DNA from 4 places in the Thalassospira sp. TSL5-1 genome. Region 3 is predicted to be linked to each of the others. Evidence: predicted binding sites of a transcription regulator. Region 3 holds the regulator's gene; each other region holds the start of a gene.
The links. Region 3 encodes LexA, which represses DNA repair genes until DNA is damaged. Its sites were predicted from a motif close to ATGTTCTANTTTGGTTC; they were not measured.
Positions count from the first base shown of each region.

Region 1: uvrA (excinuclease ABC subunit UvrA) is a predicted target of LexA. The motif match lies at 5,411-5,427, and genes of this name have one in related genera.
Region 2: LF95_RS06440 (PA0069 family radical SAM protein) is a predicted target of LexA. The motif match lies at 5,719-5,735, and genes of this name have one in related genera.
Region 4: recA (recombinase RecA) is a predicted target of LexA. The motif match lies at 4,337-4,353, and genes of this name have one in related genera.

Region 1 covers NZ_KV880637.1:1,639,459-1,647,115, reverse strand. Annotated here, with positions in the region: gene LF95_RS07735 (glucosamine kinase nucleotide-binding domain-containing protein) at 1-42, shown strand, start outside; gene LF95_RS07730 (GntR family transcriptional regulator) at 39-800, shown strand; gene LF95_RS07725 (SIS domain-containing protein) at 853-1,896, shown strand; gene nagA (N-acetylglucosamine-6-phosphate deacetylase) at 1,896-3,029, shown strand; gene LF95_RS07715 (Gfo/Idh/MocA family oxidoreductase) at 3,072-4,145, shown strand; gene fbaA (class II fructose-bisphosphate aldolase) at 4,166-5,245, shown strand; gene uvrA (excinuclease ABC subunit UvrA) at 5,438-7,657, shown strand, end outside.
Region 2 covers NZ_KV880637.1:1,353,696-1,361,352, forward strand. Annotated here, with positions in the region: gene LF95_RS06410 (GNAT family N-acetyltransferase) at 1-399, opposite strand, end outside; gene LF95_RS06415 (GNAT family N-acetyltransferase) at 396-866, opposite strand; gene sseA (3-mercaptopyruvate sulfurtransferase) at 1,124-1,981, opposite strand; gene LF95_RS06425 (alanyl-tRNA editing protein) at 2,282-2,995, opposite strand; gene LF95_RS06430 (nuclear transport factor 2 family protein) at 3,178-3,585, opposite strand; gene LF95_RS06435 (helix-turn-helix domain-containing protein) at 3,701-4,510, shown strand; gene LF95_RS06440 (PA0069 family radical SAM protein) at 4,496-5,668, opposite strand; gene rfbB (dTDP-glucose 4,6-dehydratase) at 5,837-6,889, shown strand; gene LF95_RS06450 (LysE family translocator) at 7,044-7,657, shown strand, end outside.
Region 3 covers NZ_KV880637.1:1,814,259-1,821,915, reverse strand. Annotated here, with positions in the region: gene gltX (glutamate--tRNA ligase) at 1-587, opposite strand, end outside; gene LF95_RS08625 (ComEC/Rec2 family competence protein) at 836-2,845, shown strand; gene lexA (transcriptional repressor LexA) at 2,864-3,577, opposite strand; gene moaC (cyclic pyranopterin monophosphate synthase MoaC) at 3,697-4,176, opposite strand; gene trpC (indole-3-glycerol phosphate synthase TrpC) at 4,220-5,017, opposite strand; gene trpD (anthranilate phosphoribosyltransferase) at 5,014-6,048, opposite strand; gene LF95_RS08600 (anthranilate synthase component II) at 6,081-6,653, opposite strand; gene LF95_RS08595 (divergent polysaccharide deacetylase family protein) at 6,988-7,657, shown strand, end outside.
Region 4 covers NZ_KV880637.1:611,359-619,015, reverse strand. Annotated here, with positions in the region: gene leuS (leucine--tRNA ligase) at 1-983, opposite strand, end outside; gene LF95_RS02895 (DUF5610 domain-containing protein) at 1,294-1,980, shown strand; gene LF95_RS02885 (superoxide dismutase family protein) at 2,422-2,940, shown strand; gene recA (recombinase RecA) at 3,091-4,164, opposite strand; gene nikR (nickel-responsive transcriptional regulator NikR) at 4,558-5,034, opposite strand; gene LF95_RS02870 (DMT family transporter) at 5,410-6,309, opposite strand; gene goxA (CTQ-dependent glycine oxidase GoxA) at 6,629-7,657, shown strand, end outside.

The DNA.
Region 1 (7,657 bases), 170 kb from region 3:
GCCATCCTGATGGCCAAACACCTGCAGGAGGAACGCCAGTGATTGCAACAGATGACGTTTTAAACAGCCTGCGCACCCGGGATTTTGAAAATACAGGGCATGGTCCGCTCTATCGCCGTTTGCAAACCGCCATCAAGGCCATCATCGATGATGGCATTTTAAAGGTCGAAGATGCCCTGCCCAGCGAACGCGAATTGGCAACCGAACTGAAAATTTCGCGCGTGACGGTGCGCAATGCCGTGCGGGCCCTGGTGGAAGATGGCGTTTTGATCCAGCGTCACGGTGCTGGCACCTTTGTTGCCCCACGCGTCGAGCAGGCCCTGTCCCGACTGACATCCTTTACCGAGGATATGACAACCCGGGGCCTTAACCCCGGAGCGATCTGGCTGGAAAAATCGGTTGGCTATGCCTCGCCAGAAGAAGCAATGGCCTTAAACCTGTCACCCGGCACGGAAGTTGCCCGGTTTCGCCGCTTGCGAACCGCGAATGACAAACCGATGGCGCTGGAATTTGCCGTTATCCCCAAACAATTTATCCCGGACCCCGAGGCGGTGGACAGATCGCTTTATGATGCGCTGGCAAAAAATGGCAAAAAGCCTGATCGCGCCCTGCAGCGATTGCGCGCGGAACTGTTTACCAGCGAAACCGCCCGCGCACTGGGGGTGCCAGAAGGAAGTGCCGCGCTTTATATCGAACGGCGGTCGTTTCTGGCCAACGGGACCCCTGTTGAATTCACCCGATCTTATTATCGCGGCGACAGTTACGATTTTATCGCCGAAATGCAGGTCGATACACGATAGTCCATGCGCCTTTTTGCATATAAACCTTACATGACATGCAAGGAACTCCGACATGACCACACGCTGGAAACCGCAAACCCAGATGGGGCGCGAAACCGCCGAGGCACCGTCCGTTATCAAGGCGCAGCTTGCTGCCAATCTTGGCCCGATCAACGATCTGGTGCATGAATTGCGCGCCCAACCACCTGCCTTTGTCATGACATGTGGCCGCGGCAGTTCGGACCATGCAACGCTTTATGCCAAATATCTGATCGAAAGCCAGCTTGGCATTCCTGTGGTGTCGGCGGCACCGTCGATCACGTCCATCTATGGCAAGACGCTGGCTGTTAAGGGGGCATTGTTTATTGCCGTTTCGCAGTCCGGCAAAAGTCCCGATCTGGTGCAAAGTGCAATGGCTGCAAAAAAGGCCGGAGCCCGCACCGTGGCGCTGGTCAATGTTGTCGATTCACCACTGGCGCAAACGGTTGATCATGTCATTCCCCTTATGGCCGGGTCCGAAACCAGTGTTGCCGCAACCAAATCCTATATCGCAACATTATCGGCCATCGCCCAGATCGTCGCGCGCTGGGGCGATGACCCGGCATTGAATGCGGGCCTTGCCACCCTGCCCGACCAATTAACCCAGGCCCTTGATAAAGACTGGCTGGATGCGGCAGAGCCCCTTGCAAAGTCACAAGGGCTTTATGTAATCGGCCGTGGCCCGGCCTTTGCCATTGCCCAGGAAGCTGCCCTGAAATTCAAGGAAACCAGCAGCCTGCATGCCGAAGCCTTTAGTGCAGCCGAAGTCAAACACGGGCCAATGGCGCTGGTAACGCGGGAATTTCCGTTGCTGGTTTTTTCACAGGATGACGCCACCCGCGAAAGCGTTGAGGGTTTCCTGACGGAAATGCGCGCAAAAACCGACAACCTGTTTGCCGCCGAAACCGGCGACGCAATTGCCAAGGGGCATTTACCGGTCGTCGAAGACATTCACCCGCTGCTGGCCCCGATTGCGATGATCCAGACATTTTATACCCTGGCTGAACATGTTGCGTTGCTGCGCGGCTGCAACCCCGATGCACCGCCGCATCTTTCCAAGGTAACGGAGACGCATTGATGAAGATTCTTGCCATTAAAAATGCCCGGCTGTTCGATGGCGAGCAGTTTCACGAAAATAGCACTGTGATCGTTGAAAACAGTAAAATCAGTGCTGTGTCACCAGCCAGCATACCCGATGGGGCTGATATTTTTGACGCCCGAGGGAATGTACTGGCACCGGGATTTATTGATGTTCAGGTCAATGGTGGCGGCGGCGTTTTGTTAAACCACTCGCCTAGCGTTGACGGCATTCGCCAGATTATGGCGGGGCACCGCAAATTTGGCACCACGGCCATGCTGCCGACCCTGATTACCGACACACGCGAAAAAATGCTGGCCGCCATTGACGCGGTTAAAAACGCCATTAATGAAGGCGTACCTGGCATCGTTGGCATCCATCTTGAAGGCCCATACCTGAACACGGAACGCAAAGGCGTGCATGACCCAAACATCATCCGCCCGATGGAAGATGATGCGATCGAGGTTCTGTCCAGCCTGCCAAATGGCCGCATTCTGGTAACGCTGGCACCTGAAAAGGCTGCCAAGGGCACCATAGAAAAATTAACCGCCAAAGGTGTGCTGGTGTGCGCAGGTCATACAGCTGGCACCTATGATGACATGCAAAAGGCAATCGGCGAAGGATTACGCGGTTTCACCCATTTGTTTAATGCCATGAGCCCCCTTGCCCACCGTGAACCCGGTGTTGCCGGGGCGGCAATGGCAGACGAAACCACATGGTGTGGCCTGATCGCCGATGGCTATCATGTTCATCCGGCGGCCATGCAAGTAGCCGTCCGGGCCAAGAAAACAGGCAAGATTATGCTGGTAACCGATGCCATGCCGACGGTGGGTGCAAAAACCAAAAGCTTTGTGTTAGGTGGTGAAGAAATTACAGCCTCTGGCGGGCGTTGCGCCCTTGCTGATGGTACACTGGCCGGGTCGGACCTGGACATGATGTCGGCAGTCAAAAATAGTGTTGAAATGATCGGTGTTGACCTTGGCGAAGCCTTGCGAATGGCGTCGCAGTATCCGGCAACGTTCCTGAAACTTGATGATTGCAAAGGCAAAATCCTGCCGGGTTTTGATGCCGATATGGTTTTGTTTGACCCGGAAACATTCGAGGTTAAAAACACTTGGATTTCAGGTAAATAAAGCAAAAATTTTATCTAAAACATAAGATCAGGAGGCATCCCCATGACGTCGAAACCCGTACGCATCCTTGTTGTCGGACTGGGCAATATGGGGATGTCCCATGCCAAAGCCTATCATGCCCTTGACGGATTCGAGATCGTAGGCCTATGCACCCGGTCCCCCATTTCACAAGGCACCCTGCCCGCCGGATTTGAATCCTATCCGCAATTTACCGATTACGAAACCGCCTTGGCCGAAACCCGACCCGATGCGGTTTCGATCAATACCTATACCGAAACACATGCCGATTTCGCCATTACCGCCTTTGAAGCAGGTGCGCATGTGTTTATCGAAAAAACACTCGCGGCAACGGTTGAGGATGCCGAGAGGGTTATCGAAAGTGCAGTCAAACACGGCCGTAAACTGGTGATCGGCTATATCCTGCGCCATCATCCGTCGTGGGAGAAATTCGTTGAACTGGCCCAAACACTGGGCAAACCGCTGGTGATGCGGATGAATTTGAACCAGCAAAGCAGTGGTGAATTTTGGGAAACCCATAAACGCCTGTTAAACAGCGTGTCGCCGATTGTCGATTGTGGGGTGCATTACCTGGATATGATGTGCCTGATGACGGGGGCCAAACCGGTTTCGGTTCATGCAATGGGTGTGCGCCTGTCGCCCGATGTGGCCGAGGACATGTATAATTACGGACAATTGCAGGTCCGGTTTGATGACGGGTCGATTGGCTGGTACGAAGCGGGCTGGGGCCCGATGATCAGCGAAACGGCATTTTTCGTTAAGGATGTGATCGGGCCCAAGGGGTCGGTATCAATCACAGATGTAGAAGAAAAAGGCGCTGGATCGGCCAATGTCGACACACATACCAAGACGAATGCCTTAAAATTGCACCATGCTGCCACAGATCAGGACGGAAAATTTTCACATTCGGACGAAATCATCAAAACCGATGACGAGCCCGATCATGATGGTTTGTGTCTGCGTGAGCAGCAGTTTTTCCTAAAGTCTATTACGGAAAATCTTGACCTTACGCAGCATATGGCGGATGGATTGGGCTCCTTACGGATCGCCCTAGCGGCGGACCAGTCGGTCCGCACGGGGAATGTTATAATGCTCTGACCCCCAGGAGGAGTACCCACATGCCTTCCGTTAAACCCGGTGTTGTAACCGGTGCGGCCTATCGTGATCTCGTTGCTGCCTGCAAGCAGGACGGATACGCTCTACCCGCAGTTAATATTACGTCCTCGAGCACGCTGAACGCAGCCCTTGAAGCTGCTGCCAATGCCGGTTCTGACATTATCATTCAGCTTTCAAATGGTGGTGCGCAGTTCTTTGCCGGCAAGGGCATCAAGGATGCCAATGCGGCCCGTGTTATTGGCGCTGTTTCCGCCGCCCGCCATGCCCAGCTTCTGGCTGAATATTATGGTGTCGCCGTTGTTCTTCATACCGATCACGCCAACCGGAAATTCGTTCCGTGGGTCGATGGTATGCTGAGCTGGGGCGAAAAGGCGTATAAGGAAACCGGCAAGCCTTTGTTTAGCTCGCATATGCTGGATCTTTCCGAAGAACCGCTTGAAGAAAATCTGGCAACCTGCGAGGAATTCCTGAAACGTCTTTCCGCTGTCGATATGAGCCTGGAAATCGAACTGGGTGTAACCGGCGGTGAAGAGGACGGGATTGGCAAGGAACTCGATACCAGTCAGGACGATATCGATCCACGCCTTTATACCCGCCCGGAAGAAGTTGAAGAAGCCTATCGTCGCCTCAAACCGCTGGGCCATTTTTCGGTCGCGGCAGCATTTGGCAACGTTCACGGCGTTTACAAACCCGGCAATGTGAAACTGCGCCCGGAAATCCTGCTGGAATCGCAAAAATACGTTGCCGAAAAACATGGTTTGGATGGCTTCCCGCTTGATTTCGTTTTCCACGGTGGTTCCGGTTCGGAAAAAGAAAAGATCGAGGAAGCCGTTGGTTACGGCGTTTTCAAAATGAATATCGATACCGACACCCAGTTTGCCTATGCGACAGCCGTTGGCAAATATGTCGAAGAAAACGAACGGGCCTTTAAATACCAGGTCGATCCGGACGACGACAAACCCTACAAAAAACAGTACGATCCGCGCGTTTGGGTTCGTGAAGCCGAACTTTCAATGGCAGCCCGCCTTGAAGAAGCCTTCAAGGATTTGGGCGCTACGGGCAAGTCGATTGCCAAAGGTTAAGCCTAAATAGCTGCTACCAAAACCCGTCAGAGAGATCTGGCGGGTTTTGTTTTTGCGGCGCAAAATTCGCGTGTGCTGATCGCATATCAGTCATGCTGACAGATCCTGACAGGAACTGTCGGGGGCGCACTTGCGTATAACCACTGGCTCCTCTATACATTCCCCGAACAATTCAGGAACAAAAGGCCGGATATGCTGACAAAAATTTCAGTTCGCGGTGCGAAAGAACACAATCTGCAGAACATTGATGTCGAACTGCCACGGGATTCGCTGGTGGTCATAACCGGCCTGTCGGGATCGGGCAAAAGCTCGCTGGCTTTTGACACCATCTATGCCGAAGGTCAGCGGCGTTATGTCGAAAGCCTGTCGGCTTATGCGCGACAGTTCCTTGAAATGATGCAAAAACCGGATGTCGAATATATCGACGGTCTGTCGCCTGCCATTTCGATTGAACAGAAAACCACATCGCGTAATCCGCGTTCGACCGTGGGGACTGTGACCGAAATTTACGACTATATGCGACTGTTGTGGGCGCGTGTCGGCATCCCCTATTCCCCGGCAACCGGCCTTCCCATTGTCAGCCAGACGGTTTCGCAAATGGTGGACCGCGTCATGGAAATGGAAGAAGGCACCCGGCTTTATTTGCTGGCCCCCATCGTGCGCGGCCGCAAGGGTGAATATAAAAAAGAACTTAAAGACCTTCGTGTACGTGGTTTTCAGCGCGTGAAAATCGATGGCGAGATGTATGACATCGACGAAGCACCAGAGCTGAACAAAAAGCTGAAACACGATATTTCCGTCGTGGTCGACCGTTTGGTGGTCAAGGATGGCATTCAGACACGCCTTGCCGACAGCTTTGAAACTGCCCTGGAGCTGACCGACGGCATCGTCTTTGCCGAAGATGCCCGCAGCGGTGAAAGCACCCTGTTTTCGGCCAAGTTCGCCTGCCCGGTTTCGGGTTTCACCATCGAGGAAATTGAACCGCGCCTGTTTTCGTTCAACAACCCGTTTGGTGCCTGCCCGGTTTGTGATGGCCTTGGCACACAAATGGAATTTGACCCGGAACTGGTGGTGCCTGACTCGACAAAAACGCTTGATGACGGTGCAATTGCGCCCTGGGCCAGCAGTACATCGAAATATTACCTGCAAACATTGCGCGCCATTGCCAAGCATTTTGGGTTTAAAACCAATGTGGCGTGGGAAAAGCTTCCGGAAAAGGCCAAGCACATCATTCTGCATGGGTCAGGCAACGAAGAAGTCACCGTCACCTATGATGACGGTTCGCGCAGCTATAAGGTAACACGCCCCTTTGAAGGGGTTATTCCCAACATGTCACGGCGCTGGCGTGAAACCGACAGCCAGTGGGCCCGCGATGAACTGGCAAAATACCAAACCATTTCCGACTGTGACGCCTGCCACGGTCAGCGCCTAAAGCCCGAAGCCCTGGCGGTCAAGGTTGATCAATGCACCATTTCCGAAATCACCGCCCTGTCTATTGGCAAGGCCGTGGAATGGTTTGCCGCCCTTGAACCCAAGCTGGATGAAAAACAGACCGAAATTGCCCGCCGTATTTTGCGCGAAATTAACGACCGCCTGAAATTCCTGAGTGACGTGGGGCTGAATTATCTGTCCATGTCGCGCACATCGGGCACGCTTTCGGGCGGGGAAAGCCAGCGTATTCGCCTGGCATCACAAATCGGCTCGGGCCTGACGGGTGTTTTATATGTGCTCGATGAACCCTCCATCGGCCTGCATCAGCGCGACAATGACCGCCTGCTGGAAACCCTGAAACGCCTGCGTGACCTTGGCAACACGGTGCTGGTTGTTGAACATGACGAAGACGCCATTCGCGCGGCCGATTATGTTGTCGATATGGGCCCGGGTGCCGGTATTCACGGCGGCCGTATTGTGGCCCAGGGCACGCCAGAGGAAATTCAGCAAAACCCGGCAAGCCTGACAGGTAAATATCTGACCGGGATTGAACAAATTGCCGTGCCCGACAAACGGCGTGATGGCAATGGCAAGGCCATTACCATTAAAGGTGCCCGGGCCAATAACCTGCAAAATATCGATGTTGATTTTCCGCTGGGTAAATTCGTGTGCGTGACCGGTGTCTCTGGTGGTGGTAAATCCAGCCTGGTGATTGAAACGCTGTATAAATCGCTGGCAAAACGGATGCACAATGCCCGCACCCAGCCCGGTGCGCATGACAGCATTTCAGGTGTTGAGCATATCGACAAGATTATCGATATCGACCAAAGCCCGATTGGCCGCACCCCGCGTTCCAACCCTGTCACCTATACCGGGGCCTTTACCCCCATTCGGGAATGGTTCGCCCAATTGCCCGAGGCAAAAACCCGTGGCTACAAGCCAGGACGGTTTTCCTTTAACGTCAAGGGTGGCCGGTGCGAG
Region 2 (7,657 bases), 460 kb from region 3:
AACAGCCCAGTTTAACAGGTATTTGCCATATCCCTTGCCGATGAATTCCGGGATCAACCCCATATAGGAAAGATCAATCGTCCTGTCATCTTCCAGCAGGATCAGGCTAAGCTCGGCAAAACCGGCCGGAACACCGCCGACATACAGAACATAAACGTGATTTTCCGCGCTGGAGAGAATCGCACCCAGTTCATTATCTTTCAACTGGCGGCGATACCACCACAGCCAAGGCTCGCCCACAGTATTATATAGATAGCGATAAAACGAAACGGTTGGTTCTTCTGCGCGGACGATGGCGACTTTCCCAGGGGGGACAATTGCCGGTGGGCGGTCAGGCTGGTGCGCCATTTCCAGATAGGTAATGGTGACGTCCAGTTTTCCCGGTTTTTTCGCACTCATGAAGATAACCTTTTTTCATAAAACCGGTCATCCTGTGTGGATGATGACCGGGAAGGCGCGGTTGTCAGGCGATATCCCTGACGACGATAGAATTTGGCCGCCCGTTCGGATGCGGCATGAACACTGCATTTTTCCAAACCAACGTGGCTCAGGATATTTTCGGCCATGTCGAGCATGGTGGCCCCATGACCACGACCACGCAAGGACGGGGCAACGGCCAGATAATGCACCCAGCCGCTTTTGCCATCATGGCCTACCATTACGGTGGCAATCACCGCTTGCTTGTGGGCCTTTCTGGCAATCAGCACCGATCCCCGGCCTGATTCATAACAGTTGCGCAAATCATCTTGGGCATTGCTGTTCTGCTCGATCAATCCGGCATCATACCATAAATTGATCACCGCGTCGCAATCATCGCGATTTGTCAGTAACAGGCGTTCGATGATTAGATCTGGTTCTGCCGTCACAAGGGGGACACCGTTATTTGTTGTCACATTCCGTGTTTTGGCTCGGGCCGGAGTGCAGGGCGATGCGGCGGGGATCTGGTATCGCGGTATTTCCGGCCCGGCATGTATGCGGTGCTCAGGCATATATATCAGTCATTCTCTTTACCTGTTCGCCGGGCTTTGTTCCGGCAGGGGCTGTGCCCTGTTAATTTAAAAACGGCCCCGTATTGCCTGGATGGATATGGCAATACGGGGCCAAATATGTATGCGGGGGCTGGTTATGATGTGCCTGATGCACGCGGACTATCTGGGTGCGATGCCCATTCCGCCCACGAACCGTCATAAACGGCAACGTGCTTTTTCCCGGCAATATAGGCGCCCATTGCCAGCACACAGGCCGTCACACCCGACCCGCAACTGGTGACCACCGGCTTGTCCAGGTTCACACCAGCATCCTTGAAAACATTGCGGATCTCGTCGGATTCCTTGAATGTGCCATCGCTATTGAGCAGATTTTCAAACGGCACATTATACGAACCGGGAATACGACCGGGCTTGCCCCAGCGTTCCTCTGCCGTACCGGCAAAACGCCCGGCTGAACGGGCATCAACAACCTGTTCGCGGCCAGTTTCAACATTTGCCAGTATCTGGTCATATTCGCGCAGTAAAAAGCTGTTGGCCCGTGCGGTAAAATGGCGTTCGCGCGGCGGGGTGGGGGCGTCGGTCACGGGGTGGCCTTCGGCCTCCCATTTGGGCAGGCCACCATCGAGGACAACAACATCGCTATGTCCGAAATGGCGCAGCATCCACCAGGCCCGGCAGGCGGCTGATGCCACACCGGTTTGCGCATAAACGACAATGCGCACCCCATCACCCAGGCCCAGTTTGCGTACCTTGGCCGAAAATTTGATGGCATCGGGCATCATATGGGGCAGGGGCGCGCTGTCATCGGCGGCAATATCGTCAATATCGAAAAAGACGGCACCCGGAATATGCTTTTGATCAAAAATGGCGCGCGCGTCCTTGTCGCTGCCCGGCATATACCAGCTGGCGTCAATCACCCTGACGTCAGGGGCATTCAAATGCTCCGCCAGCCACTGGGTGGAAACCAGCGCGTCGGATTTGGGTTCGGTCATGGTCAAGCTCCGGTTTGCAATGGTGGGTATTGCATGTCCCCGGTCGGTTCCGAAGATCATTGTTTTTAAAAAAGGCGCTGCCCGGTTTTGGGGCCGCGACTTATTAACATGAAAGAAACCGGTGTCCAGCCCACTCGCATGACGGGGCAATAATTTCGCCGACGGCGTTTATCCTGCAACACCTTGCCCGGGCAGAACCGGGCGTATGGGGCCCATCGCGCGTTCCGGATCGATTTCCATCCTGTTTATAAATCGTGACCTGTCCCTACCGGGCGGTTTTCGACGTTAATTCTGAAAACTTTATGCCTGTTCGTCAAAAACAATATTAATGCGACGGTTCTGGCGGCCTTTCTTTTCGATTTTTGAAACGCGCACCCGGCCAATTTCGGATGTATTGCGTACGTGGGTGCCGCCGCAGGGCTGGTAATCAATCCCCTCGATTGTCACCGTGCGCACTGTGCCACCATCCATTGGCGGCTGGACCGACATGGTCCGCACCAGATCGGGATTGGCCTTTAATTCCTCAACCGTGATCAGTCCGTCATAAACCTTGGCATTCCGGGCCAAACGCGCGTTTAGCTGTTCAGTCAGTTCGTCCTTGTCGGGGCTGCCTTCCATGTCAAAATCCAGCCGCGCCTTGTGGCTGGCAATGTTGCCGCCCGTCACCCCGCCATCGACAATTGAACATAAAACATGCAGGCAGGTGTGAAAGCGCATGTGCCGGTACCGTGTTTCCCAATCCAGCACGGCAGTCACCTTGCTGCCAATCGCGGGCAGGTCGTGTCCTTCGGCAATGACGTGAACCGGCTTGCCCGATTCGCGGTCCTTCACCGTGATACTTACTGGCAATTCCGTTCCATTTTCCAGTGTCAAGATGCCGCTATCGCCGGTTTGTCCGCCGCTGGTCGCATAAAATACCGTTTGATCAAGGATCACACCATTTTCGACATGGTCCGTCACGGTGGCAACACAGCTTTGCTGATAGGCATCCTGGCGAAATAACAATTCCGTCATCTAAAACTCCCGATCTTTGTGTGCTTTTGCAAAAGCACCGGTTTCTTGATTGCATTTGGCCCATCGTGGCGTGTGGCAATCGCCGCTGTCGAGAACAAAATTGCTGTTTTCTCATCGCATTTGCCACTGGGTCAGGACGGATATAGCGACCGGAAACGGGAAATGATTTCACAAAACTGCGCTTAATCGTGTTGGGCGATGCGTGATCCCAGGTCGCGGTCATCCGCCGTGCCTTCCATCAGGTAGGTCAGTTCTTCAACCCGGCAAATGCGGCCTTTGTGCAGGGTGTAAAAGGCAATCACCTTTATATGGATGGTCTCGCCGTTTTTCTTTTGCGCATGCACAAAATGAATATCGGCAATGGTGTTGCCATCGGTAATGATTTTTTCAAAACGGATGTCGGTTTTGATCAGGGTGTGACGCAAAGTATCCGCATGTTGCAGAAACGCCGTTAAATCCAGCTTCTTGCCATCAACGATTTGCACGTAATCCGGGGTAAAAAAGGCAGTAAGGTTTTCTGTCGGAACGCTCTGGTCCGTCAGGGTTTCAAACAGGGTTTCCAGCAGATTTTGCGCGTCTTGTGGTGTCATTTTGCTTTCTCCGGGCGGACAAAGACCCAATGTCTTTGCTGATCACGGGAGATTAGCGGTATAAAATTGGCATGTCTGACGGACCCATGCCAAAGAATACGGAATTAAGGCCATAATGGCAGATTATTTGATCGATCCATCCCTGCTGGACGACACGAAGGATGCAGCCGCGATCCGGGGGGTGGTGCGGCGCAGTGCGCTTGTGCGCGATACCGCACGTCATGCCCATGCCTACGGGCAATTGATTGGCCCGCTCAAAGGATCGGTCCGAATTGAGACCGATGCCGGCATTTGGGTGGTACCGGCCTGTCATGCGGTCTGGGTGCCACCCCATCATCATCATGGTTTGCACTCAAATGGCCCGTTTCAGGGATGGAGCATCTATGTCCCGCCGGTCTTGTGCGCATCATTGCCGCAAAGCCCGGTCACGCTTCACGGCAATGCGCTGCTGGAGGCGGCGATTAAGCGTGCCGCCCTGTGGCAGGATGGCCCGCAAACCCCGGCCCAGCATCGTTTGGCCCAGGTTATTTTGGATGAAATTGCGTCTGCCTTGCCTGTTGGCCTGAATCTGCCAGCCCCACAGGACCCGCGTTTGCAGCGCATTGCCCGCAAACTTGCCGCCGATTTGGCGGACCAACGCGGGATGGCACAATGGGCCAATTGGGCCGGCATGGCACCCCGTACCCTTAGCCGCCGTTTTGTTGCCGAAACCGGCCTTACCTTTCGCGACTGGCGGCAACGCGCCCGGTTGCTGGCGGCACTGGAAATGCTGGCATCAGACCAGGCAGTAACGACCATTGCCCTTGATTTGGGCTATGAAAATATAAGTGCCTTCATTGCTGCCTTTAAAAAGGTATTTGGCGTCACGCCGGGGCAATATGTGGCCCAATTGCCGGATGCCGGAACGACATTAAAACAGGCATAACTGCCCATCCGGGCCGGGGCGGACAAATCCGCTGCAATCCAGGTCCAGCGAACGGCCGGTCATGGCGTGTTTGCGCCGGGCCAGGTCAAACCTTTTGGCAATCAAATCGGCAATTGGGCCGCTGCCGCGCATGCGACTGCCAAATGTGGCATCATACACCTTGCCATCGCGCATTTGCCGCACCAGCGACATGACTTTGTCGCGCCGGTCCGGGTAATGGTTTTGCAGCCATTCCTCAAACAAATCGGCAATTTCCAGCGGCAGGCGCAGCACAATATGCGAAACCGATTGCGCCCCGGCCTGCTTGCAGGCGGCCACCAGATTTTCAATTTCGCTGTCATTCAGGCCTGGAATAATGGGTGCGCATAATACCGTTACCGGAATACCCGCATCGGCCAGTTTGCGAATGGCATCCAGCCTGCGATGCGGCGCACTGGCGCGCGGTTCCAACAGGTTGGATAATCGGTGATCAAGTGACGTTACCGATACCGCAACCGTTGCCCGGTTTTGCCGGGCCATTGGGGCGATAAGGTCCATATCGCGGCAGACAAGGGCCGATTTGGTAATGATCGAAAAGGGATGCCGGCAATCGGCCAGCACCTGGATCAATTGCCGGGTTAATTGCTTTTCGCGTTCAACCGGCTGGTAAGGGTCGGTCGCAGTGCCAATCACGATGGGGGCGGGCATATATGTTTTGGCCGCCAGTTGTTTGCGAAGCAGGGCCGGGGCATCGGGCTTCCAGAACAGTTTGGTTTCAAAATCCAGCCCCGGAGACAGGCCCAGATAGGCATGGGTTGGCCGGGCAAAACAGTAAATGCAGCCATGTTCGCAGCCGCGATAAGGGTTGATCGAGCGATCAAATGGTACATCCGGGCTTTGGTTGCGGGTAATCACACTGCGTGCGCCATCAATACCCAATGTGGTTTTCAGGCGTGGGGCCTCTGGCATACCCCCACCAGCATCATCATCACCATTGGCTGTGCCATCGCCACTTTGCATTAACCAGCCATCATCCCACGCATGATGCGAAAATTTTTCAAACCGGCCATTGGTATTCGATACCGCGCCGCGCCCTTTGTGCGCACGGGCAGGCAGTAGGGCAGGGTCCTGTGCGGGGGTATTGCGGGTATCGGCAGTTGGCTGGGGGCTGGTCCGCATGGCGGAACTCCGATGGCAAAAGGGCAGGGCGTTGTTGGTGTGGTAATATAGAACAAAACAGAAACATTGCAATCGTAAAACCCTTTTTCTGCCTTTTGCGGGCCATGTTTGAATGGTTCCATCACATGCCCTTACAGGCCGGTATTTTCAAAAAAAACGAGGATATTCATGCGTGTGATCGTCACTGGCGGTGCCGGTTTTATCGGATCGGCCCTGTGTCGCTATCTGGTTGGTGATTGTGGTTGGCAGGTGCTGAACCTGGATAAGCTGACCTACGCGGCCGACCAACGCTCTTTGGCCGCGATCGAGGGCGCACCGGGCTATCGTTTCATGCAGGCTGACATCGCCGATGGTGATAAAATCAGCCATATTCTGGGGGATTATCAGCCCGATGCCATCCTGCATCTGGCCGCTGAAAGCCATGTCGATCGCTCGATCGACGGGCCGGGGGATTTTATCCAGACCAATATTATCGGGACATACTGCCTTTTGGATGCGGCGCTGAAATACTGGCGTAATACGCCTGCAGACCGGCAAAAATCCTTCCGGTTTCATCACGTTTCAACCGACGAGGTTTATGGATCGCTGGGCGCGGAAGGATTGTTTGGCGAAAACACGGCCTATCAACCCACCTCGCCCTATTCGGCCAGTAAGGCATCGTCGGATCATCTGGTGCGGGCCTGGTATCATACCTATGGTCTGCCGGTGGTGGTGTCGAATTGCTCGAACAATTATGGCCCGTTCCAGTTTCCCGAAAAATTCATTCCCTTGATGATTCTCAATGCAATGGCAGGGCGCAAATTGCCGGTTTATGGCGATGGGCAAAATATCCGCGACTGGCTGCATGTAAATGACCATGTTGCCGCCCTGCGCCTGATTTTGCAGCATGGCGCGGTTGGCGAAACCTACAATGTTGGCGGGCGAAATGAAGCGCGCAATATTGATATTGTGCATCACATCCTGCGCCATGTGCGTGACCTTTCCCCGCACCGCACCCTGCCGCCCGATGATGAAATGATCGAATTTGTCGCCGACCGGCCCGGCCATGACCGCCGCTATGCCATTGATGCGACCAAGCTGGAAAACCGCCTGGGCTGGCAGGCGCAATACAGCCTTGAAACCGGCCTGCGCGATACGGTGGCGTGGTATCTGAACCATTCAGGCTGGTGGCAACCGATTTTGGATCGCAAATACCAGGGGCAGCGTCTGGGCGTGGCTTAAGGACCATTGCCTGATCACGCTTTAATCAATCTTTGCGGGCCGCGTATCGCAATAAGTGGGTATGTGCGGTCAAGCCTGTATCGGGTTTTGGGTCAATCGGTTAATCTGGCATTCTTCTGGTTCTTTACCATGTACGCATAAAAGGGGAATGCCGGTGCTAGATGGAGCGCAGATACTCACGTTTACGCTGGTCACATCGCTTTTGGTGATGTCACCCGGCCCCAATGGGGTATTGGTTGCCAAAACGGTGCCAACATCGGGCCGGGCGGCGGGCTTTGCCAATGTAGCCGGGTTTGTTACGGCATTTTACCTGCATGGAACGCTGTCCATTTTTGGTATTTCCGTCATTCTGGTGCAATCGGCGCAGGCATTTTTTGTGGTTAAAATGCTGGGCGCGGCCTATTTGTGCTGGGTCGGGATCAAGGCGCTGCGCGATGCCTGGCGCGGGGTTAAAACCGTGGCTGAAACTGCGCCTGCGCAACGCAAACGCACCCTTGCCAAGGCCTATGCGGAGGGGTTTTTGACCAATGCGCTTAATCCCAAGGTGTCGATTTTTTATCTGGCGGCTTTTCCCCAATTTGTCCCGGTCGGCGCGGGCTCGGTCACGGCGGCCTTTACGCTGGTTTGCCTTCATGCCCTGATCAACGCTGTATGGTTTAGTGCAATGGTTCTGCTGCTGGCCCGCCTGACGGGGGCGGTGCGCAATGGCCGTTTCCAGCGGGCGTTAAAGGCCGTAACCGGCACTGTCTTTGTTGCCTTTGGCATCAA
Region 3 (7,657 bases):
GTAATGCCCATGTCATGGTCATCGACCACGACAGACAGCATATAGGTTGGTGTGCCATCAGCACGCAGGATGATATAGTCGTCGAGTTGGTCGTTCGCCACCCTTACTTCACCCTGAACCTGATCATGGATGACAGAATCACCCTCAAGCGGTGCCTTAAGGCGAACAACGGGTTTAATCCCTTCCGGCGCTTCGCTCGCATCGCGGTCGCGCCAGCGGCCATCATATTTCATCGGGCGGCCTTCTGCGCGGGCTTTCTCACGCATTTCGCTCAGTTCCTCGGGCGAGCAATAACAGAAATATGCTTTGCCGGCTTCAACCAGGCTATGGGCAACCTCGGCGTGACGGTCGCGGCGGGCGAACTGCATGACGGGTTCTTCGTCAGCGTTCAGGCCCAGCCAGTTCAAACCGGCAAAAATTGCATCGACGGCTTCGGGGGTCGAGCGCTCCCGGTCTGTATCTTCAATACGCAGCAAAAATTTGCCGCCAGTATGTTTGGCATAAAGCCAGTTATAGAGGGCGGTACGTGCACCACCAATATGCAGGAACCCTGTCGGAGACGGGGCAAAACGGGTAACAACCGTCATTCGCTTTATCCATTTTTTCTGGATGTTGTCGCTTGTCGTTAAGACATTTGGCGTGCAGGCTATATCATATTCGGAATGCTGTTGCACCACAGTGGATGATAGATAAAAGCCCGAGGCGCGTTATACCATTAAACATTCGTCGCATAAGATGGCGGCAAATTAATTTTTTTCAAGGTCTTAACGCTGTTTTTGAGCATATTGCAACAGCGTTGGCAGATGACCGGGAAAAATGGATTTTGTCATGTGCCATGTTCCTTGGGTTGGGTCAGGCGGTGTATTTTTCGCTTAAGACGCAACCTTCGGATATTTTACTGGCTTTTGCGCTGTTGATCGCGCTCGCCGGTATGTGGCTGAGTCGTCATTATGTTATCCCGTTTTTTTGTTGGTTAATGCTGGTTTTTGCCGTGCTTGGCGGCGGAATCGTCCAGGCACATTTGTATATGCTGCAAGGACCTGTCCTTAAGAAGACGCTTTATACCGAAAATTTGCAGGGCAAAATTCTGTCACTGGAACCGCGAAACGGGCGCACCCGGTTGGTGATTACTCCTGATGACATAGCCGGATTATCTCGTGATCAATTGCCGCAAAAGGTCAGGTTGTCGCTTTCGGGCGATATTGCTGTGCGTCCCGGAGATTATTTTAGCGGAAAGGCCAAGATTTTCCCGCTTAGCGTACCTGAAACACCCGGGGATCCGGATTTTGCCAGAAACCTGTATTTTGACGGGATTGGCGGAACCGGCTTTGCCTTGGGGCGCAGTTACCGGATTGATCGTGATCAGACAGCCGACACTGGATTTTTTGAGGCAATTGAAAGAATTCGTTTGGCCATTATGGCCCGGATCGATAATGGGCTTGAACCGGCCAAGGCGGGGCTTGCCAACGCCATTCTGGTGGGAGAACGCGGCGGCGTTGCGCCGGAACTGGCAGAGGATTTGCGCAAATCCGGTTTGGCCCACTTATTGGCGATATCAGGGCTTCATATGGGGCTCTTATGTGGGGTGGTGTTTTTCACGGTTCGTTTCGGGTTGGCTCTGTTTCCGTCTGTTGCTCTACGATATCCGATCAAAAAATGGGCGGCGATTGCTGGCTTTATTATCGGGACTTTTTACCTGCTGCTGTCTGGGGCTACGGTGCCGACCCAGCGTGCCTTTGTGATGACGGCAATCGTGCTGTTTGCCGTGCTGGTGGACCGTCGGGCCATATCTTTGCGGCTGGTGGCAATTGCTGCGGTCATTGTTATGGTTTTGCGTCCCGACGCGATTTTAGGGGCCAGTTTTCAACTGTCATTTGCGGCGGTAACGGTGCTTGTTGCTTTTTATCAAGGCAAAGGCGGGCGACTGGTTTCGCCGCAGCGTGATTTGCCTGTTTGGCAGCGTATCGGGCGGTATCTGTTTGCGTTGTTTATTACCGGCATCATGGTGACGGCAGTAACGGCACCCATCATTGGTTTCCATTTTGGGCGCATTTCGCTTTTGGGCGTGCTGTCAAACCTGGTTGCGATTCCCTTGATGGCATTCTGGATTATGCCAGGCATTGTTGCGGTTCTGGTTTTATTGCCCTTTGGGCTGGAAGGAATCGCTCTTGGTTTTCTGGCTCCCGGTCTTGATATGCTGATTGCGCTGGCCCATCTTGTCGCCCGTCAGGATTGGGGGCTTTGGCATATTGCGCAGCCTCCGGCCTTGGCTGTTATTTTGGCGATGCTGGCTTTGTTATGGCTGATAATTTGGCGACAACGTGTGCTGTGGCTATGTGCAATCGTTCCTGCTGTGGGCGCTGCAATTGCGATTATAGGCGTACAATCGCCTGATCTGTTGGTAGGAGGGGACCAGAAAGACTGGGCGCTTTATCAAGAACAGGGTGATCATCTGGTTTTTAATAACAGAGTCAGCCGTTTTCACCGTGACATCTGGAATGCCCGTTTCGGAACTGGTTTTGCACCAGAAAAAAATGCAGCAAAGCACTGTGATCAAGAGCGATGCTGGTTTAAGAAAAATGGAAAAACCATTGTTATATCAGATAAAATAGATGATCCATTTTATCTTTGTCGCCATGCGGATGTGATTGTTATCCTGAAACAGGATTTTCCGGTTTCTGCGTGTAACGGATCGGATAGATCGCCGCTGGTTATTGATGACGATGTGTTGTGGTGGCAGGGCGGTGTAGCCGTATTTCTGGGTGATCAGCAATCACCATCGCGATATGAGACGGTAAGGCAGACCAGCGGCAATTGGTCCTGGATCATCATTGGCGGCCGCTGATTTGAATGGATGCCTGCATTAATACTGACGTAGCAGGCCAATCAGCCGACCCTGGATTTGAACACGTTCTGGCGGCAGGGCGCGTGTTTCATAGCGGGCATTGGCCGGTTCCAGCAAGACCTGGCCCAAACCACGTTTAATGCGTTTGAGGGTTGCTTCGCTATCATCAACAAGGGCAACAACGATGGTGCCGTCATTGGCCTGTTCACACCGTTGAATCAGGACCGTATCACCATCGAGAATACCTGCCTCGATCATGGAATCACCCGAAACTTCAAGGGCGTAATGCTCCCCTGTGCCCAAAAGGGCCGCAGGAACCTGAACCTGTGTGCTTTGATCGCGCAGGGCTTCAATCGGGGTACCCGCAGCGATCCGGCCATATAAGGGCAGGGAGACGCTTTCCTGAATTTCGGAAAAGGCCGAGGGGACCATTGCCGGGCGATGGGTTGTTTTTCGCGCCGATGCAATGGGGGTAACACGCGCAGAGCCAGCGGGGCTCGGGGCGTCATCGTCGTTATTGTCGGGAAGGCGCAGCACTTCCAGGGCGCGCGCCCGATGGGCAAGGCGGCGAATAAAACCGCGTTCCTCAAGTCCGGTAATCAACCTGTGAATGCCGGATTTGGATTTCAGGTTCAAGGCTTCCTTCATCTCATCGAACGAAGGTGAAATACCATGATCGCGAAGGTGATTGTCGATATAGACTAGCAATTCATATTGCTTGCGCGTTAGCATGGCATTTTCCCGGACCCAAATAAGAACAAATCGAATACATTAATGTTCTACTTTGGTTCTGATTGGTGGTCAAGCGTCTTGCGCGTAATAAGAACACTTAAACCGTGTCCTTATAAAATTCAGTCGGCAATAAATGTGCCGGATTTTCCGCCATCTTTGTAAATGACCCGGATATTGGTCAACTGCATGGTTTTATCGACGGCTTTGCACATGTCAAAGACAGTCAAAGCGGTGATCGAGACAGCAGTTAGTGCCTCCATTTCCACACCGGTGCGACCTGATGTTTTGCAGGTCGCCATTATGTCGACGGCGGGTTGATCCTCGGCCAGGGTCAGTGTGACGGTGACCGAATCAAGGGGCAGGGGATGGCATAGCGGGATCAGATCGGCAGTACGTTTTGCGCCCATAATGCCGGCGAGTTGCGAAATTGCGAGAACGTCGCCTTTTTTATGGCCGTGACTTGCGATCAGCTCTGCTGTGCCAGCCTGCATGACAACCCGGCCTTTGGCCGTTGCCGTGCGCGCCGTTACCGACTTTGTCGAAACGTCAATCATCACGGCGTTTCCGCCATCGTCAAAATGGGTCAGTTTTGGGGTCATTGTCGCATTCCGGTTATCGCGCCGTCGCAGGCGTTTTTAGACCTCAGGCTGCTTTTGTCAGAAGCGCCCGGGTAGCTGCCTCAACATCATCCTGTCGCATCAGGCTTTCGCCGATCAGGAAGCATTTTGCCCCCACTTTACCCATGCGGGCCAGATCATCAGACGTGAAGATACCGCTTTCGGAAACCAGCAAACGGTTGTCATCAACCATTTCGGCCAATTGCTCGGTTGTCGTAAGGGATACTTCCAAAGTCTTTAGATTACGGTTGTTTATACCAATCAGCTTTGATTTCAGTTTAAGGGCGCGCTCAAGCTCTGGTGCATTGTGCACTTCAACCAGTACATCCATTCCTAATTCATGTGCCTGAGATTCAAGCTCTGCTGCCAAGCTGTCATCAAGGGCGGCCATGATCAGCAAAATGCAGTCTGCTCCCAGGGCGCGGGCCTCGGTGATCTGATAGGGATCAACCATGAAATCCTTGCGCAATACCGGCAAGTCAACTGCTGCACGGGCCGCAACCAGATAGGAATCGTCACCCTGAAAATACGGAATGTCGGTGAGTACCGAAAGGCAGCTAGCACCACCAGCCTGATAGGCCTGGGCCAGTGACGGCGGGTTAAAGTCAGCGCGGATCAGACCTTTTGACGGTGATGCCTTTTTGATCTCGGCAATCAGTCCATAGCGACCAGCGGCAATTGATGTTTCAAGTGCTGCGATAAAACCGCGTGGGGCAGATTGTGCTGCGGCTTCGGCGGTAAGGTCAGCCAGGGGCTTCCGGGCTTTGCAGGCGCTGACATGGTCGCGTTTGTCGTTGCAAATTTTCTCAAGCACGTCGCTCATGCTGCATTTCCTTCGTTCGATATTGCCACCAACTGTTCCAGCGTTTTCGCGGCACTGCCATTATCGATGACGGTTTCGCATCTTGCGATACCATCCGCAATGTCTTTGGCAATCCCCGTAACAACAAGGGCCGCAGCTGCATTGAGCAGAACGATATCGCGATAGGCGTTTTTCTTGCCTGCGAGCAATTCCCGGATCGCCGTGGCGTTGGTTTGCGCATCGCCGCCTTTCAGTTCGGCAAGTGTTGAAAGGCGAATGCCGTAATCCTGAGGATTGATTTCAAATGTGGTAACTTTGCCGTCCTTGACCTCGGCAACGAAGGTCGGGCCGGTGACAGAAATTTCGTCAAGTCCGCTATCGCCATGAACGACCCAGGCGTGACGGGAGCCAAGGCGGTTCAGGACATGGGCAATCGGTTCAACCCATTCTTTGCCAAAGACGCCAATAACTTGCTGCCTGGTTTTTGCCGGGTTTGCCAGCGGGCCGAGAAGGTTGAAAATGGTGCGTGTACCCATTTCAACACGGGTTGGCATAACGTGGCGCACCGCCGAATGATGGCGCTGTGCCATCATGAAGCACAAGTTAATCTGTGTAAGCGATTTTTCCAAAAGCGAGATGTCAGCATCAATATTGACGCCAAGTGTCGCCAGGACGTCTGCCGAACCGGACTTTGAGGATGCCGCACGGTTGCCGTGTTTGGCAACTTTGGCACCACACGCTGCGGCAACAATGGCGGCTGCCGTCGAAATATTATAGGTCCCGCTGCCATCACCGCCCGTGCCGCAGGTATCAACAGCATCGGGGCTTGCCGTAACGCCGGTTGCCTTTGCCCGCATCACACGGGCCGCGCCGGTAATTTCTTCGATTGTTTCACCACGCAGGCGTAGCGCCATCAAAAAGGCCCCCATTTGTGACGGGGTCGCCTGGCCGGACATCAAAACGTCAAAGGCCTGCTCGGCTTCTTGCTCGCTCAGGGTGGCGCCAGTGGCAACTTTGGCCAGTGTCGGCTTGAGATCATGTTCCGTGGACATGGAATGTTCCCCTTGTTTTAGCTCCGGACACTTCAGGCGGCGGAGAAATCGATGAAATTTTTTAAAAGGTCGTGTCCATGTTCCGAAGCGATACTTTCGGGATGAAACTGGACACCATGTATTTCATGGGTGCGATGACGTAGCCCCATGATCAGCCCGTCATTGCTGTGCGCCGTAACTTCTAGGCAATCGGGCAGGGTTGTACGATCCACCACCAAGGAATGATAACGTGTTGCCGTGACTGGATTTGGCAGGCCTTTAAAAACGCTTTTGCCTTCGTGGTGCATGGCGTCGGTTTTACCGTGCATACATTGTGGTGCACGTATCACATCACCACCAAAAGCCGCGCCGATAGCCTGATGCCCCAGGCAAACGCCAAGAAGTTTTATCTGTCCGGCAGCAGCTTTGATAAGGTCCACACAAATTCCGGCCTGGTCGGGGTCGCAAGGGCCGGGCGAAATGACAATCCCTTCCGGCTTCATTGCCAGGGCGTCCTTAACGCTGATTTCGTCATTTCGGACAACTTTGACCTCGGGCCCCAGTTCACGTAAAAAATGCCACAAATTAAATGTGAAGCTGTCATAATTATCGATGAGCAGATACATCGCTATCCCGAAGCCTTCTGTGTTTTAGACCGGGCGAGAATAAACGGCATTGCCGCTACGTCAAGCGGTAGAGGTTGTGTTTTTCAGGCTTTAACAGGCTGCTAACCAGAGATCGGCTAAGAATGCGCTGCCAGAGATGATCTGGAAACCGGTTTGCCTGTGATCGGGCAGGGCGGATTTGCGTTTTTATGGGCATCAAGACCCGAATTTCATGGATTGGAGAGACGGCGTGGCACGGCGCTCAACACCGGCAAAAAAGAAAAAAACTGCACCTCGCAGTAAAACAAAAGCAGGCAAGAAAACCACTAAAAAGCCTGGTGGGTTTAGGCGGTTGATGCTTGGTGCTGCAATGGTGGCCGGTGCTGTTTCGGCGATGATTGCAGCGGGAAGTATGCTCGAGCTGGATCGTGCCGCACATAAGGCGGTCAGCGACTTGGCAGACAAGAGCACGGCACCTGACGTGTCTGCGCCATCCGGGCGGCAAAAACAGCCGCAGATGGATTTTTCCAAGGGATATGATGCCCCAAATCGGCCCGGCTATATGGTTGAACGTCCATCTGACGAAATGAATAATGGGCAGACTGAGGCGATCCCGCAGCCACGAGTGAATCCTTTGCCAAACGTAACGCCGTCGCCAACACCATTGCCTGTGCCGGATAAAGGTGTTGTGCCGGGCACGCAACTGGCCTGGCAAAAATTTGCAACCCATGTACCTGATACGGGGAATGCGCCTGTCATTGCCATTATCATTGATGATGCCGGCATTGATAAACCGCGAACGGAACGCGCGGCAGAATTGCCAGCCCCGATTACGCTTTCCTATTTGCCATATGCCACGCATTTGCCAGAACAGGTGGCAACGGCGCGCAAACGTGGTCACGAGATTATGCTGCATATGCCAATGGAACCCACTTCCAGGGCGGTTGATCCTGGTCCGCATGCGCTTCTGACCAGTTATGACAAGGTTGCCATCCTCAATGAAATGAGCTGGATGCTCGACCGTT
Region 4 (7,657 bases), 1.2 Mb from region 3:
ACGGCAATTTTGCTGTCCACGCCCGACGTAGTGGCAACCGGGAAATTAACCCGCGCGCCAACCGAACGACCGATCCAGCTTTTTTGCATTTCAACAACGCCGTTCGGCCAGTTCAGACCGGCAAGGTCGGACACCAGACGGTCGGCATAATCGGTAATGCGCAGCATCCACTGTTTGAGCGGGCGTTTGTAAACCGGATAATCACCCCGTTCGGACTTGCCTTCGTTGGTGACTTCCTCGTTTGACAACACCGTGCCCAGCATCGGGCACCAGTTGACCGGCACTTCATCGACATAGGCCAGACGGGCACGGTCAATTGCCGCACCAATGGCATCGCCTTCGGCCTTTACGCCATCGCCAAGGGTGCTGGCAGGCTGGGCAACGCCATCTTCATCGAGCAGCCATTCACCAGCTTCCAGCAGCGGGCGCAGTTCGGCGATCGGGCGGGCACGACCGATGACAACATTGCCATCCGGGCCGGTCCATTCCATCAGCGGGTCATAGAAGCTGTTAAACAGTTGCAGGAATATCCACTGCGTCCATTTATAATATTCCGGGTCGGTCGAGGCAAAACGACGGTGCGGGTCATGGCCGAGGCCAATGACCTCAAACTGACGCAGCATATTGTCGATATTGGCTTCGGTGGTGATGCGCGGATGCTGGCCGGTTTGGATGGCAAACTGTTCGGCGGGCAGGCCAAAAGCATCAAAACCCATCGAATGCAGCACGTTAAAGCCGCTCATGCGTTTGTAACGCGCCTTCACATCGGTTGCGATATAGCCCAGCGGATGACCAATATGCAGCCCCACCCCGCTGGGATAAGGGAACATGTCGAGGATCACGCTTTTCTTTTTGGACGGATCAAAATCCGCATCACCAGGATTGGGGGTGCGATAGGTATCGTTTTCCCGCCAGTATTCCTGCCAGCGTTTTTCAAACGACTGCGCGCTTTCCTGATAGTTTGCCACTGTATGGTTTGCCACTGTCAAACTGCTCCTGCATCTGGTCAGGTCAAACCGTGGAGAGTTTCGACACGCCCTGACCGGGTAAAATGGGTTAAACCCTGTTCAATAATCGGGCTTGGCCCAAGGTGCAATCCCCCATCGCATATATCGGCGTTAAATAGCCCGGATTGCGGTGCATTATACAGCGACATCTTCAACCGGGTGTGCCGAAACCCCGCCCTATCAACCGTGCGGTTAACTGGATGCTGGATTTTTGCGCAAAAATATGCGATGATTTTTAGTCAAGATGTAGTGGAAATTCCCGCGCATGATCGCAGGAGCTAGGGAAATGGACCTCCTTATTGGCGGCCAGACTGTTCAAGATAACCGAATATCAACACGTTCCGCCCAGGCCTATCTGCCGGGCGGCAATGCTGTATCGGGCAATGGCGCAAATGCAAATGCCGGAGACTCGGCACGCAATGTATTTGGTGATGCCACCAAAATCTCGCTTTCGGGAAGTTCGGTTCAGGCCCTGAGCACGGATCAGATCGTTGCGGCCATCAATGAAAATCTTTCTGGCTCGGGTCTATCAATTCAGGGTGTCAACCCGGATGACTACACCCCGGAAGCTGTCGCCGACCGGATTTTAAACCAGGTTTCAAACCTGATTACGGCGCGGGCGGATGATGGCGATGAAGCCCGCCAAATTCTGGCGGATGCCTCGCGCGGGATTGCCAAGGGCATTGATCAGGCCCGCGATATTCTGGAAGGCTTGGGCGCGTTGAATGAAACGGTCAATGCCAGCATCAATGATACCCAGCAGCGTCTGGATGATGGCCTGAAATCACTTGATGCCCGCATAACCGAACTTTTTGGCCCGAAAAAGGATGACGCACTTGCTGCCGCCAACCCGCAGGGGGATGAGCAGGTGGTGCAAACACAAATTACCCAGACCGCACAGGCCAGCCAGTATTCGGCACAATCGGCCACCATGCAGGACCGTAACCGGCCCCAATTTGGCCTTCGCGCCTGATAAAACCGACATAAATGCGCACCCGCGCAGCAATCTGCCCCGGAATTTTGCCCGCAGGTTGATTATTTTAACAGCGGGTCGCGATTTGGTTCTTGAAATACCGGCGATGATGCCAATATCGCTATCCAGGATAAGACCGAGCGAGCAGCAAGAAGAAAAACCGGCCTGGCATCCCCCGCCAGGCCGGTTTTCGTATATATCGCCGCGTCCTGCATGTTGAACACGTCAACGCCTGCACCGGACACGTCGCCCAGCGGCCAGCCGACCAACCTCACGCCGCACGTTACGCGCCATAAATCCCCCAGCGACAAAGCCAGGTAAAATCCAGGACGATAAAACCCATGCGGGAACCCGGGAATATTTTAACAATTTTAATGCGGCTGGGAACAAAGGGTGGGTCAAGATTGTTCAGGGGGGAGCAATCCAATAAGGAGGACACCGATGCGAGCCATAATTGTGCCCCTGATCGCGCTATTTGCCGGCGCTGTTTCGCTTGTTGCCTTTCCTGCCTTCGCCCAAACCGATGCCACCGCCACCTTTAAAAATGCCGACAGCAAGGAAATCGGTACGGCCAAGCTGACGGCGACAGAAGGTGGTGTTGTAATCAAAGCGGAAATTGACCAACTGCCCCCAAGCCACTGGGTTGCGTTTCATATCCATGAAAACGGCACCTGCGAGGCCGCAAGCAACTTTAAAACCGCAGGCGGGCATTTCAACCCGACCGATAAAACCCACGGCTTTTTGTCCAAGAACGGCCCCCACGCCGGGGACATGCCCAACCAGTATGTCAATGAACAGGGTGAACTATTTACCCAGGTCATCAACACCAATGTCAAACTTGATGATGACAGCACGGGGATTCGTGGCAAGGCCATCGTCATTCATGAAGGGGCCGATGACTATATGTCCCAGCCTTCCGGTGATGCCGGAAGCAGGATTGCCTGCGCAATCATCAAATAAGGTGCTGCGGTCTTTTCAAGGTCGGCGATGATGCTGCCCGTTACAGCGATTTGTCTTTAAAGACGGATCGGGTAACACTCGGACAGGACAGACACAAAAGGCGGATGCCGCAGCATCCGCCTTTGTTGCATTTAGCCTTTGACAACCCTGTCAGTCGTCGTTGCTGTAATCGTCTTCGCTGGTATTGGTCATGGCTTCGGCAATCAGCCCGGCACTTTCGCGAATGGCCCGTTCGATTTCCTGGGTCATTTCGGTGTTTTCGCGCAGGAAGTTCTTGGCATTTTCACGCCCCTGCCCAACACGGGTGGAATTATACGAGAACCACGAACCCGATTTTTCGACAATGCCGGCCTTAACCCCAAGATCAAGGATTTCGCCCATCTTGGAAACGCCTTCGCCATACATGATGTCGAACTCAACCTGTTTGAAGGGCGGGGCCATTTTGTTTTTGACCACCTTGACCCGCGTCTGGTTACCAACCACTTCGTCGCGGTCCTTGATCTGGCCGATGCGGCGAATATCAAGACGGACCGAGGCATAGAATTTCAGCGCGTTACCACCCGTGGTGGTTTCCGGGCTGCCAAACATCACACCAATCTTCATACGGATCTGGTTGATGAAGATGACCATGCAGTTGGAACGCGAGACCGAGCTGGTCAATTTCCGCAGCGCCTGGCTCATCAGGCGGGCCTGCAGGCCGACATGGGTATCCCCCATTTCGCCTTCAAGTTCGGCACGCGGCACCAGGGCGGCAACCGAGTCCACGACCAGAACATCAATTGCACCGGAACGCACCAGCGTATCGGCAATTTCAAGGGCCTGTTCGCCGGCATCGGGCTGCGAAATCAGAAGTTCGTCGATATTCACGCCCAGCTTGCGGGCATAGGACGGGTCCAGCGCATGTTCCGCATCGACAAAGGCGCAGGTGCCACCGGCTTTTTGCGCTTCGGCGATGGTGTGCAGGGCAAGGGTGGTTTTACCCGAGCTTTCCGGACCATAAATTTCAACAATACGGCCACGCGGCAGGCCACCAATGCCCAACGCAATATCCAGGCCCAGCGAGCCGGTTGAAATTGCAGAAATATCAACGGCATTTTCGCGCTGGCCCAGCTTCATGATTGAACCTTTGCCAAATGCCCGTTCAATCTGTCCAAGGGCGGCTTCGAGTGCCTTTTGCTTGTCCATTGTATCCTTATCCACCAAATTCAGCGCGGTTTGAATCATTGCTCGAACTCTCTTATTCCACAGGGCCGGGTCAGATGCAACGCAGGCGGTTCCCCGGACCTAAATGCGGAACGCCACCGCTGGGTACCCTGCACGGAAGAAAGGGAGCAACCCCGGATCCTCGACACAGAGACATTGAGAACATAATGCGAACACTTACACAGTTTCATGGATGTTGCAAGTTTGTTCTCATTTGTGGCACATAATTTTCGGTATGCTCATTTGCGCGCCGCGACATGCCGTAAAGCGGGCACAGGGGGGGGGAAAGGCAGGACAGGACATGGGGGACTGAATAATGCCAGAAACAGGCCGCCGTTACCGGCTCCCGTTGGCGATACGATACAACACAAAGAACCTGATCAGGTACCGACTGCGACAGCACTTTGCCCTTAGTCAGGTGTTGATTTTGAGATGTTCGTGCCGGTGCGGATGGCCGTGCCCCTCGCCATGATGATGGCTTTCGACATGCAGTTCGCCCGGTACGGTATAAAGCTGCCCGTGGCGCACACCGGGCTGGGCGAGGATCTGGTCGGCAAATTTGCGGATGTCGCTTAATTTGCCTTTCAGGGTAACGATTTCCAGGCAGGTATCGTGATCGATATGGAAATGCACGGTGGAAACCGTGAGGTCATGATGTTCATGCTGGGCCGACATCAGACGGCTGGCAAGCATGCGTTCTTCATGATCATACACATAATTGAGCACCGCAATACCACTGCCACTGGGGTCCTGGGCAAGTTGCTGTTGCTGAAGCTTTTCGCGAATCAGGTCGCGAAACCCCTCGGACCGGTTGGTGTAGCCGCGCCCGTCAAGAAAGTCGTCGAAAGCCGACATCAAATCATCTTCGATCGAGACGGTAACACGCGTCATCCCGGAGTCCTTTCACGTTTCATACGGGTTATGCCACAATTTCACAGAAGCGGCCCCCGGTTTCAATCAAACTTCACCCGAAATTCCGCAAAAATCGCATCCGAACAGAGCCAGCCCTGCGCGAACCGGGTGCTCCTCCACCCCAATCCTGACAAATTCTAACAATCCCCAACCGATAGGTGACACTCATTTGTATAGGATTCATACTCTTGCTGCCAAACCGGGATGAAAGGCTCCCTTGTCCCCTTCCCGGACCTTTGGCGTTTGCTCGTGTCCCGCAGATATTTTTGTTAATATTCTGCATTTAACTACAGCCATACTTCCCCGTATGGCTGTTTTTTTTGCCCCAATGCAATCCGGCATTTAAGGCTCCCCCTAAACCAGGAACAATAGCGCCACACCGGCAAAGGCCATTAAGGTACCGATAATGGCCTGAAGCCCAAGCGGTCGCCGCAAAACCACACCTTCATACACAATCAGCAAAACCGGCGGGGTTGCCATCAGGGTGCTGGCAATGCCGACATTGGCATTTTGCACCGCCAGCATGGACAGCCAAATGCCCATTGCCGGGCCAATAAAAGCACCCAGCATCAGCCAACCGCGCACATCGGGTGCAAAACAGGAAACAATCGTGCGTCGCACCCGCCCCATCAGGGCGGCAATCGCCCAAATCAATATCACCGCAATCAGTGTGCGTATCCAGGCGGCAGACAGGGCAGAATAACCGCCAATCAAGGCGTATTTCGCCGTAATCAGGTTGGCAACCTGGCCCACAGCACCACCGAGCCCACACAATATACCAATCAGATATTGTCGGCCTTCCAGATTGGCCGGGCGTCCCTTGCGCATCATGATCACGGTTAAAATACCACCAACCCCAAGGGCAATACCCGCGATTTGCACCGGTGCCAAAACCTCGTCAAACAGGAACCAGGCCAGCACCGTGCCCATAATCGGCACCGATGACATCATCAGCATCGACAGGCGGGCACCCAGAATAACAAAGGCCTGAAACAGCATGGCATCGCCAATGACGAGCCCGAGAACCGAGGAAAGGGCGAGCCAGCCGACCTGTTCGGGCGTGGTGCTGTGCGGCCAGGGTTGCCCCTCGATGATCCAGTGAAGCAGTGTGAGAAAAGTAATCGACCATAAAAGTCGGCCACGATTGACACTTTGCGCCCCGATCTTACCGCCAATATTGGAGAAAATCATACTCGACGTGGCCCAGGTCAGGGCCGCTGTCATGGCGGCAGCTTCGCCGAAAAAAGGGATCATAGAGAGATTATCCAAACACAGGGAAGATGGGCACAGAAGCTTAGGAAAAATGGTAAAAATATCTTACTCACACTTTCCGGATGTTCGCAACCTGACAAAAACGGTTTTTAATCAAACAGTTCCCCGCCTATGGCTCTGTCTTTTTTCGGTCAAATCCAGACCAAAAACCCCTTTGGACATGGATGGCCGGACGCTGGAGTATCCATTTTGTGACATTAAAAAACTTCAAAAATCATCTTATAGTTGAAATTGTTTCATTGATACGTGTCTTGATCTGCGGAATACTTTTCTGGGTTGTAAAAACAGGGGAGATTTCGACATGAAAGCGCATTCTGGCGGCAGGGGTAACACTGCCAACGCGGGCAAGGCTGACAAAGCAGGCAAAACCCATAAATCCGGCCTTAAACGACGCGATTTTCTGGCCGGAATTGGCGCAGGAATTGGCACCGGGGCGATGATGATGGCCTTTCCCATGATTGCCAAATCCGCCATTGCCAGCACCGATATTCCCAAGGCCGCCCCGCGCGGAGCCAAAATTGCCCGGCTGGGGATTTACCCCGCCATTGGCATTTCGCGTGTCGGCGGCAGCCCGAAATGGTTTCTGGCCCCCGAGGTTCCAGGCCTGCCGCCCCGCCCCGAAGGCGGGTTCAAAGACGGCAAACAATTGATCAAAAAGCAGGTGCAACGGTTTCGCATCTATGCCTTTGACGACCAGAACCGCGTGATCGGCGAAATTACCGGCAATGATGCCACCATTAACTGGCAGGTCCATGTCGCCAATACCAAGGCCGCCTGGTACGGGTTTAACAACCCGCTGGATAATGGCGAGCTGGCACCGGGCATGCCCGGACAGTTGCGCAACCAGTTTTTTGTGTCCGATAAAAAACGCGAAGATATGCTGGTGATTGACGGGGGCGCCACCACCATTAGCGGCAAAAACACCAACAAAGATGGTGGCCTGGATGACTATGCAATGGGCGGCCATTTCTACGGTGACAACCCGGTGGGGCTGGGCGAAATCCGCACCGATGACGCCGGGCGTTTGCTGGTTTTCCCGCCCGATGGCAAATCATCCAGCCCGATCAATGCGGGTATTACCAGCTTTGCCGATAATGATGGCTGGCATGATGACTGGTGCGATGGGCCAGTCACGGCCAAAGTCACCCTGGGGGATGGCACCGAAATGGTGGCCGATGGTGCGTGGGTCGCCTGTGTTGGCCCCAATTTTGCGCCGGAAATTCCGCCAGTTTCGACCCTTTATGATGTGATCGAGGATTTGAACGTTGCGCAGAAATGGTCCAGCGCACCCAGCGGCAAAATATCGTTTCGCAAATATATTTACCCGACT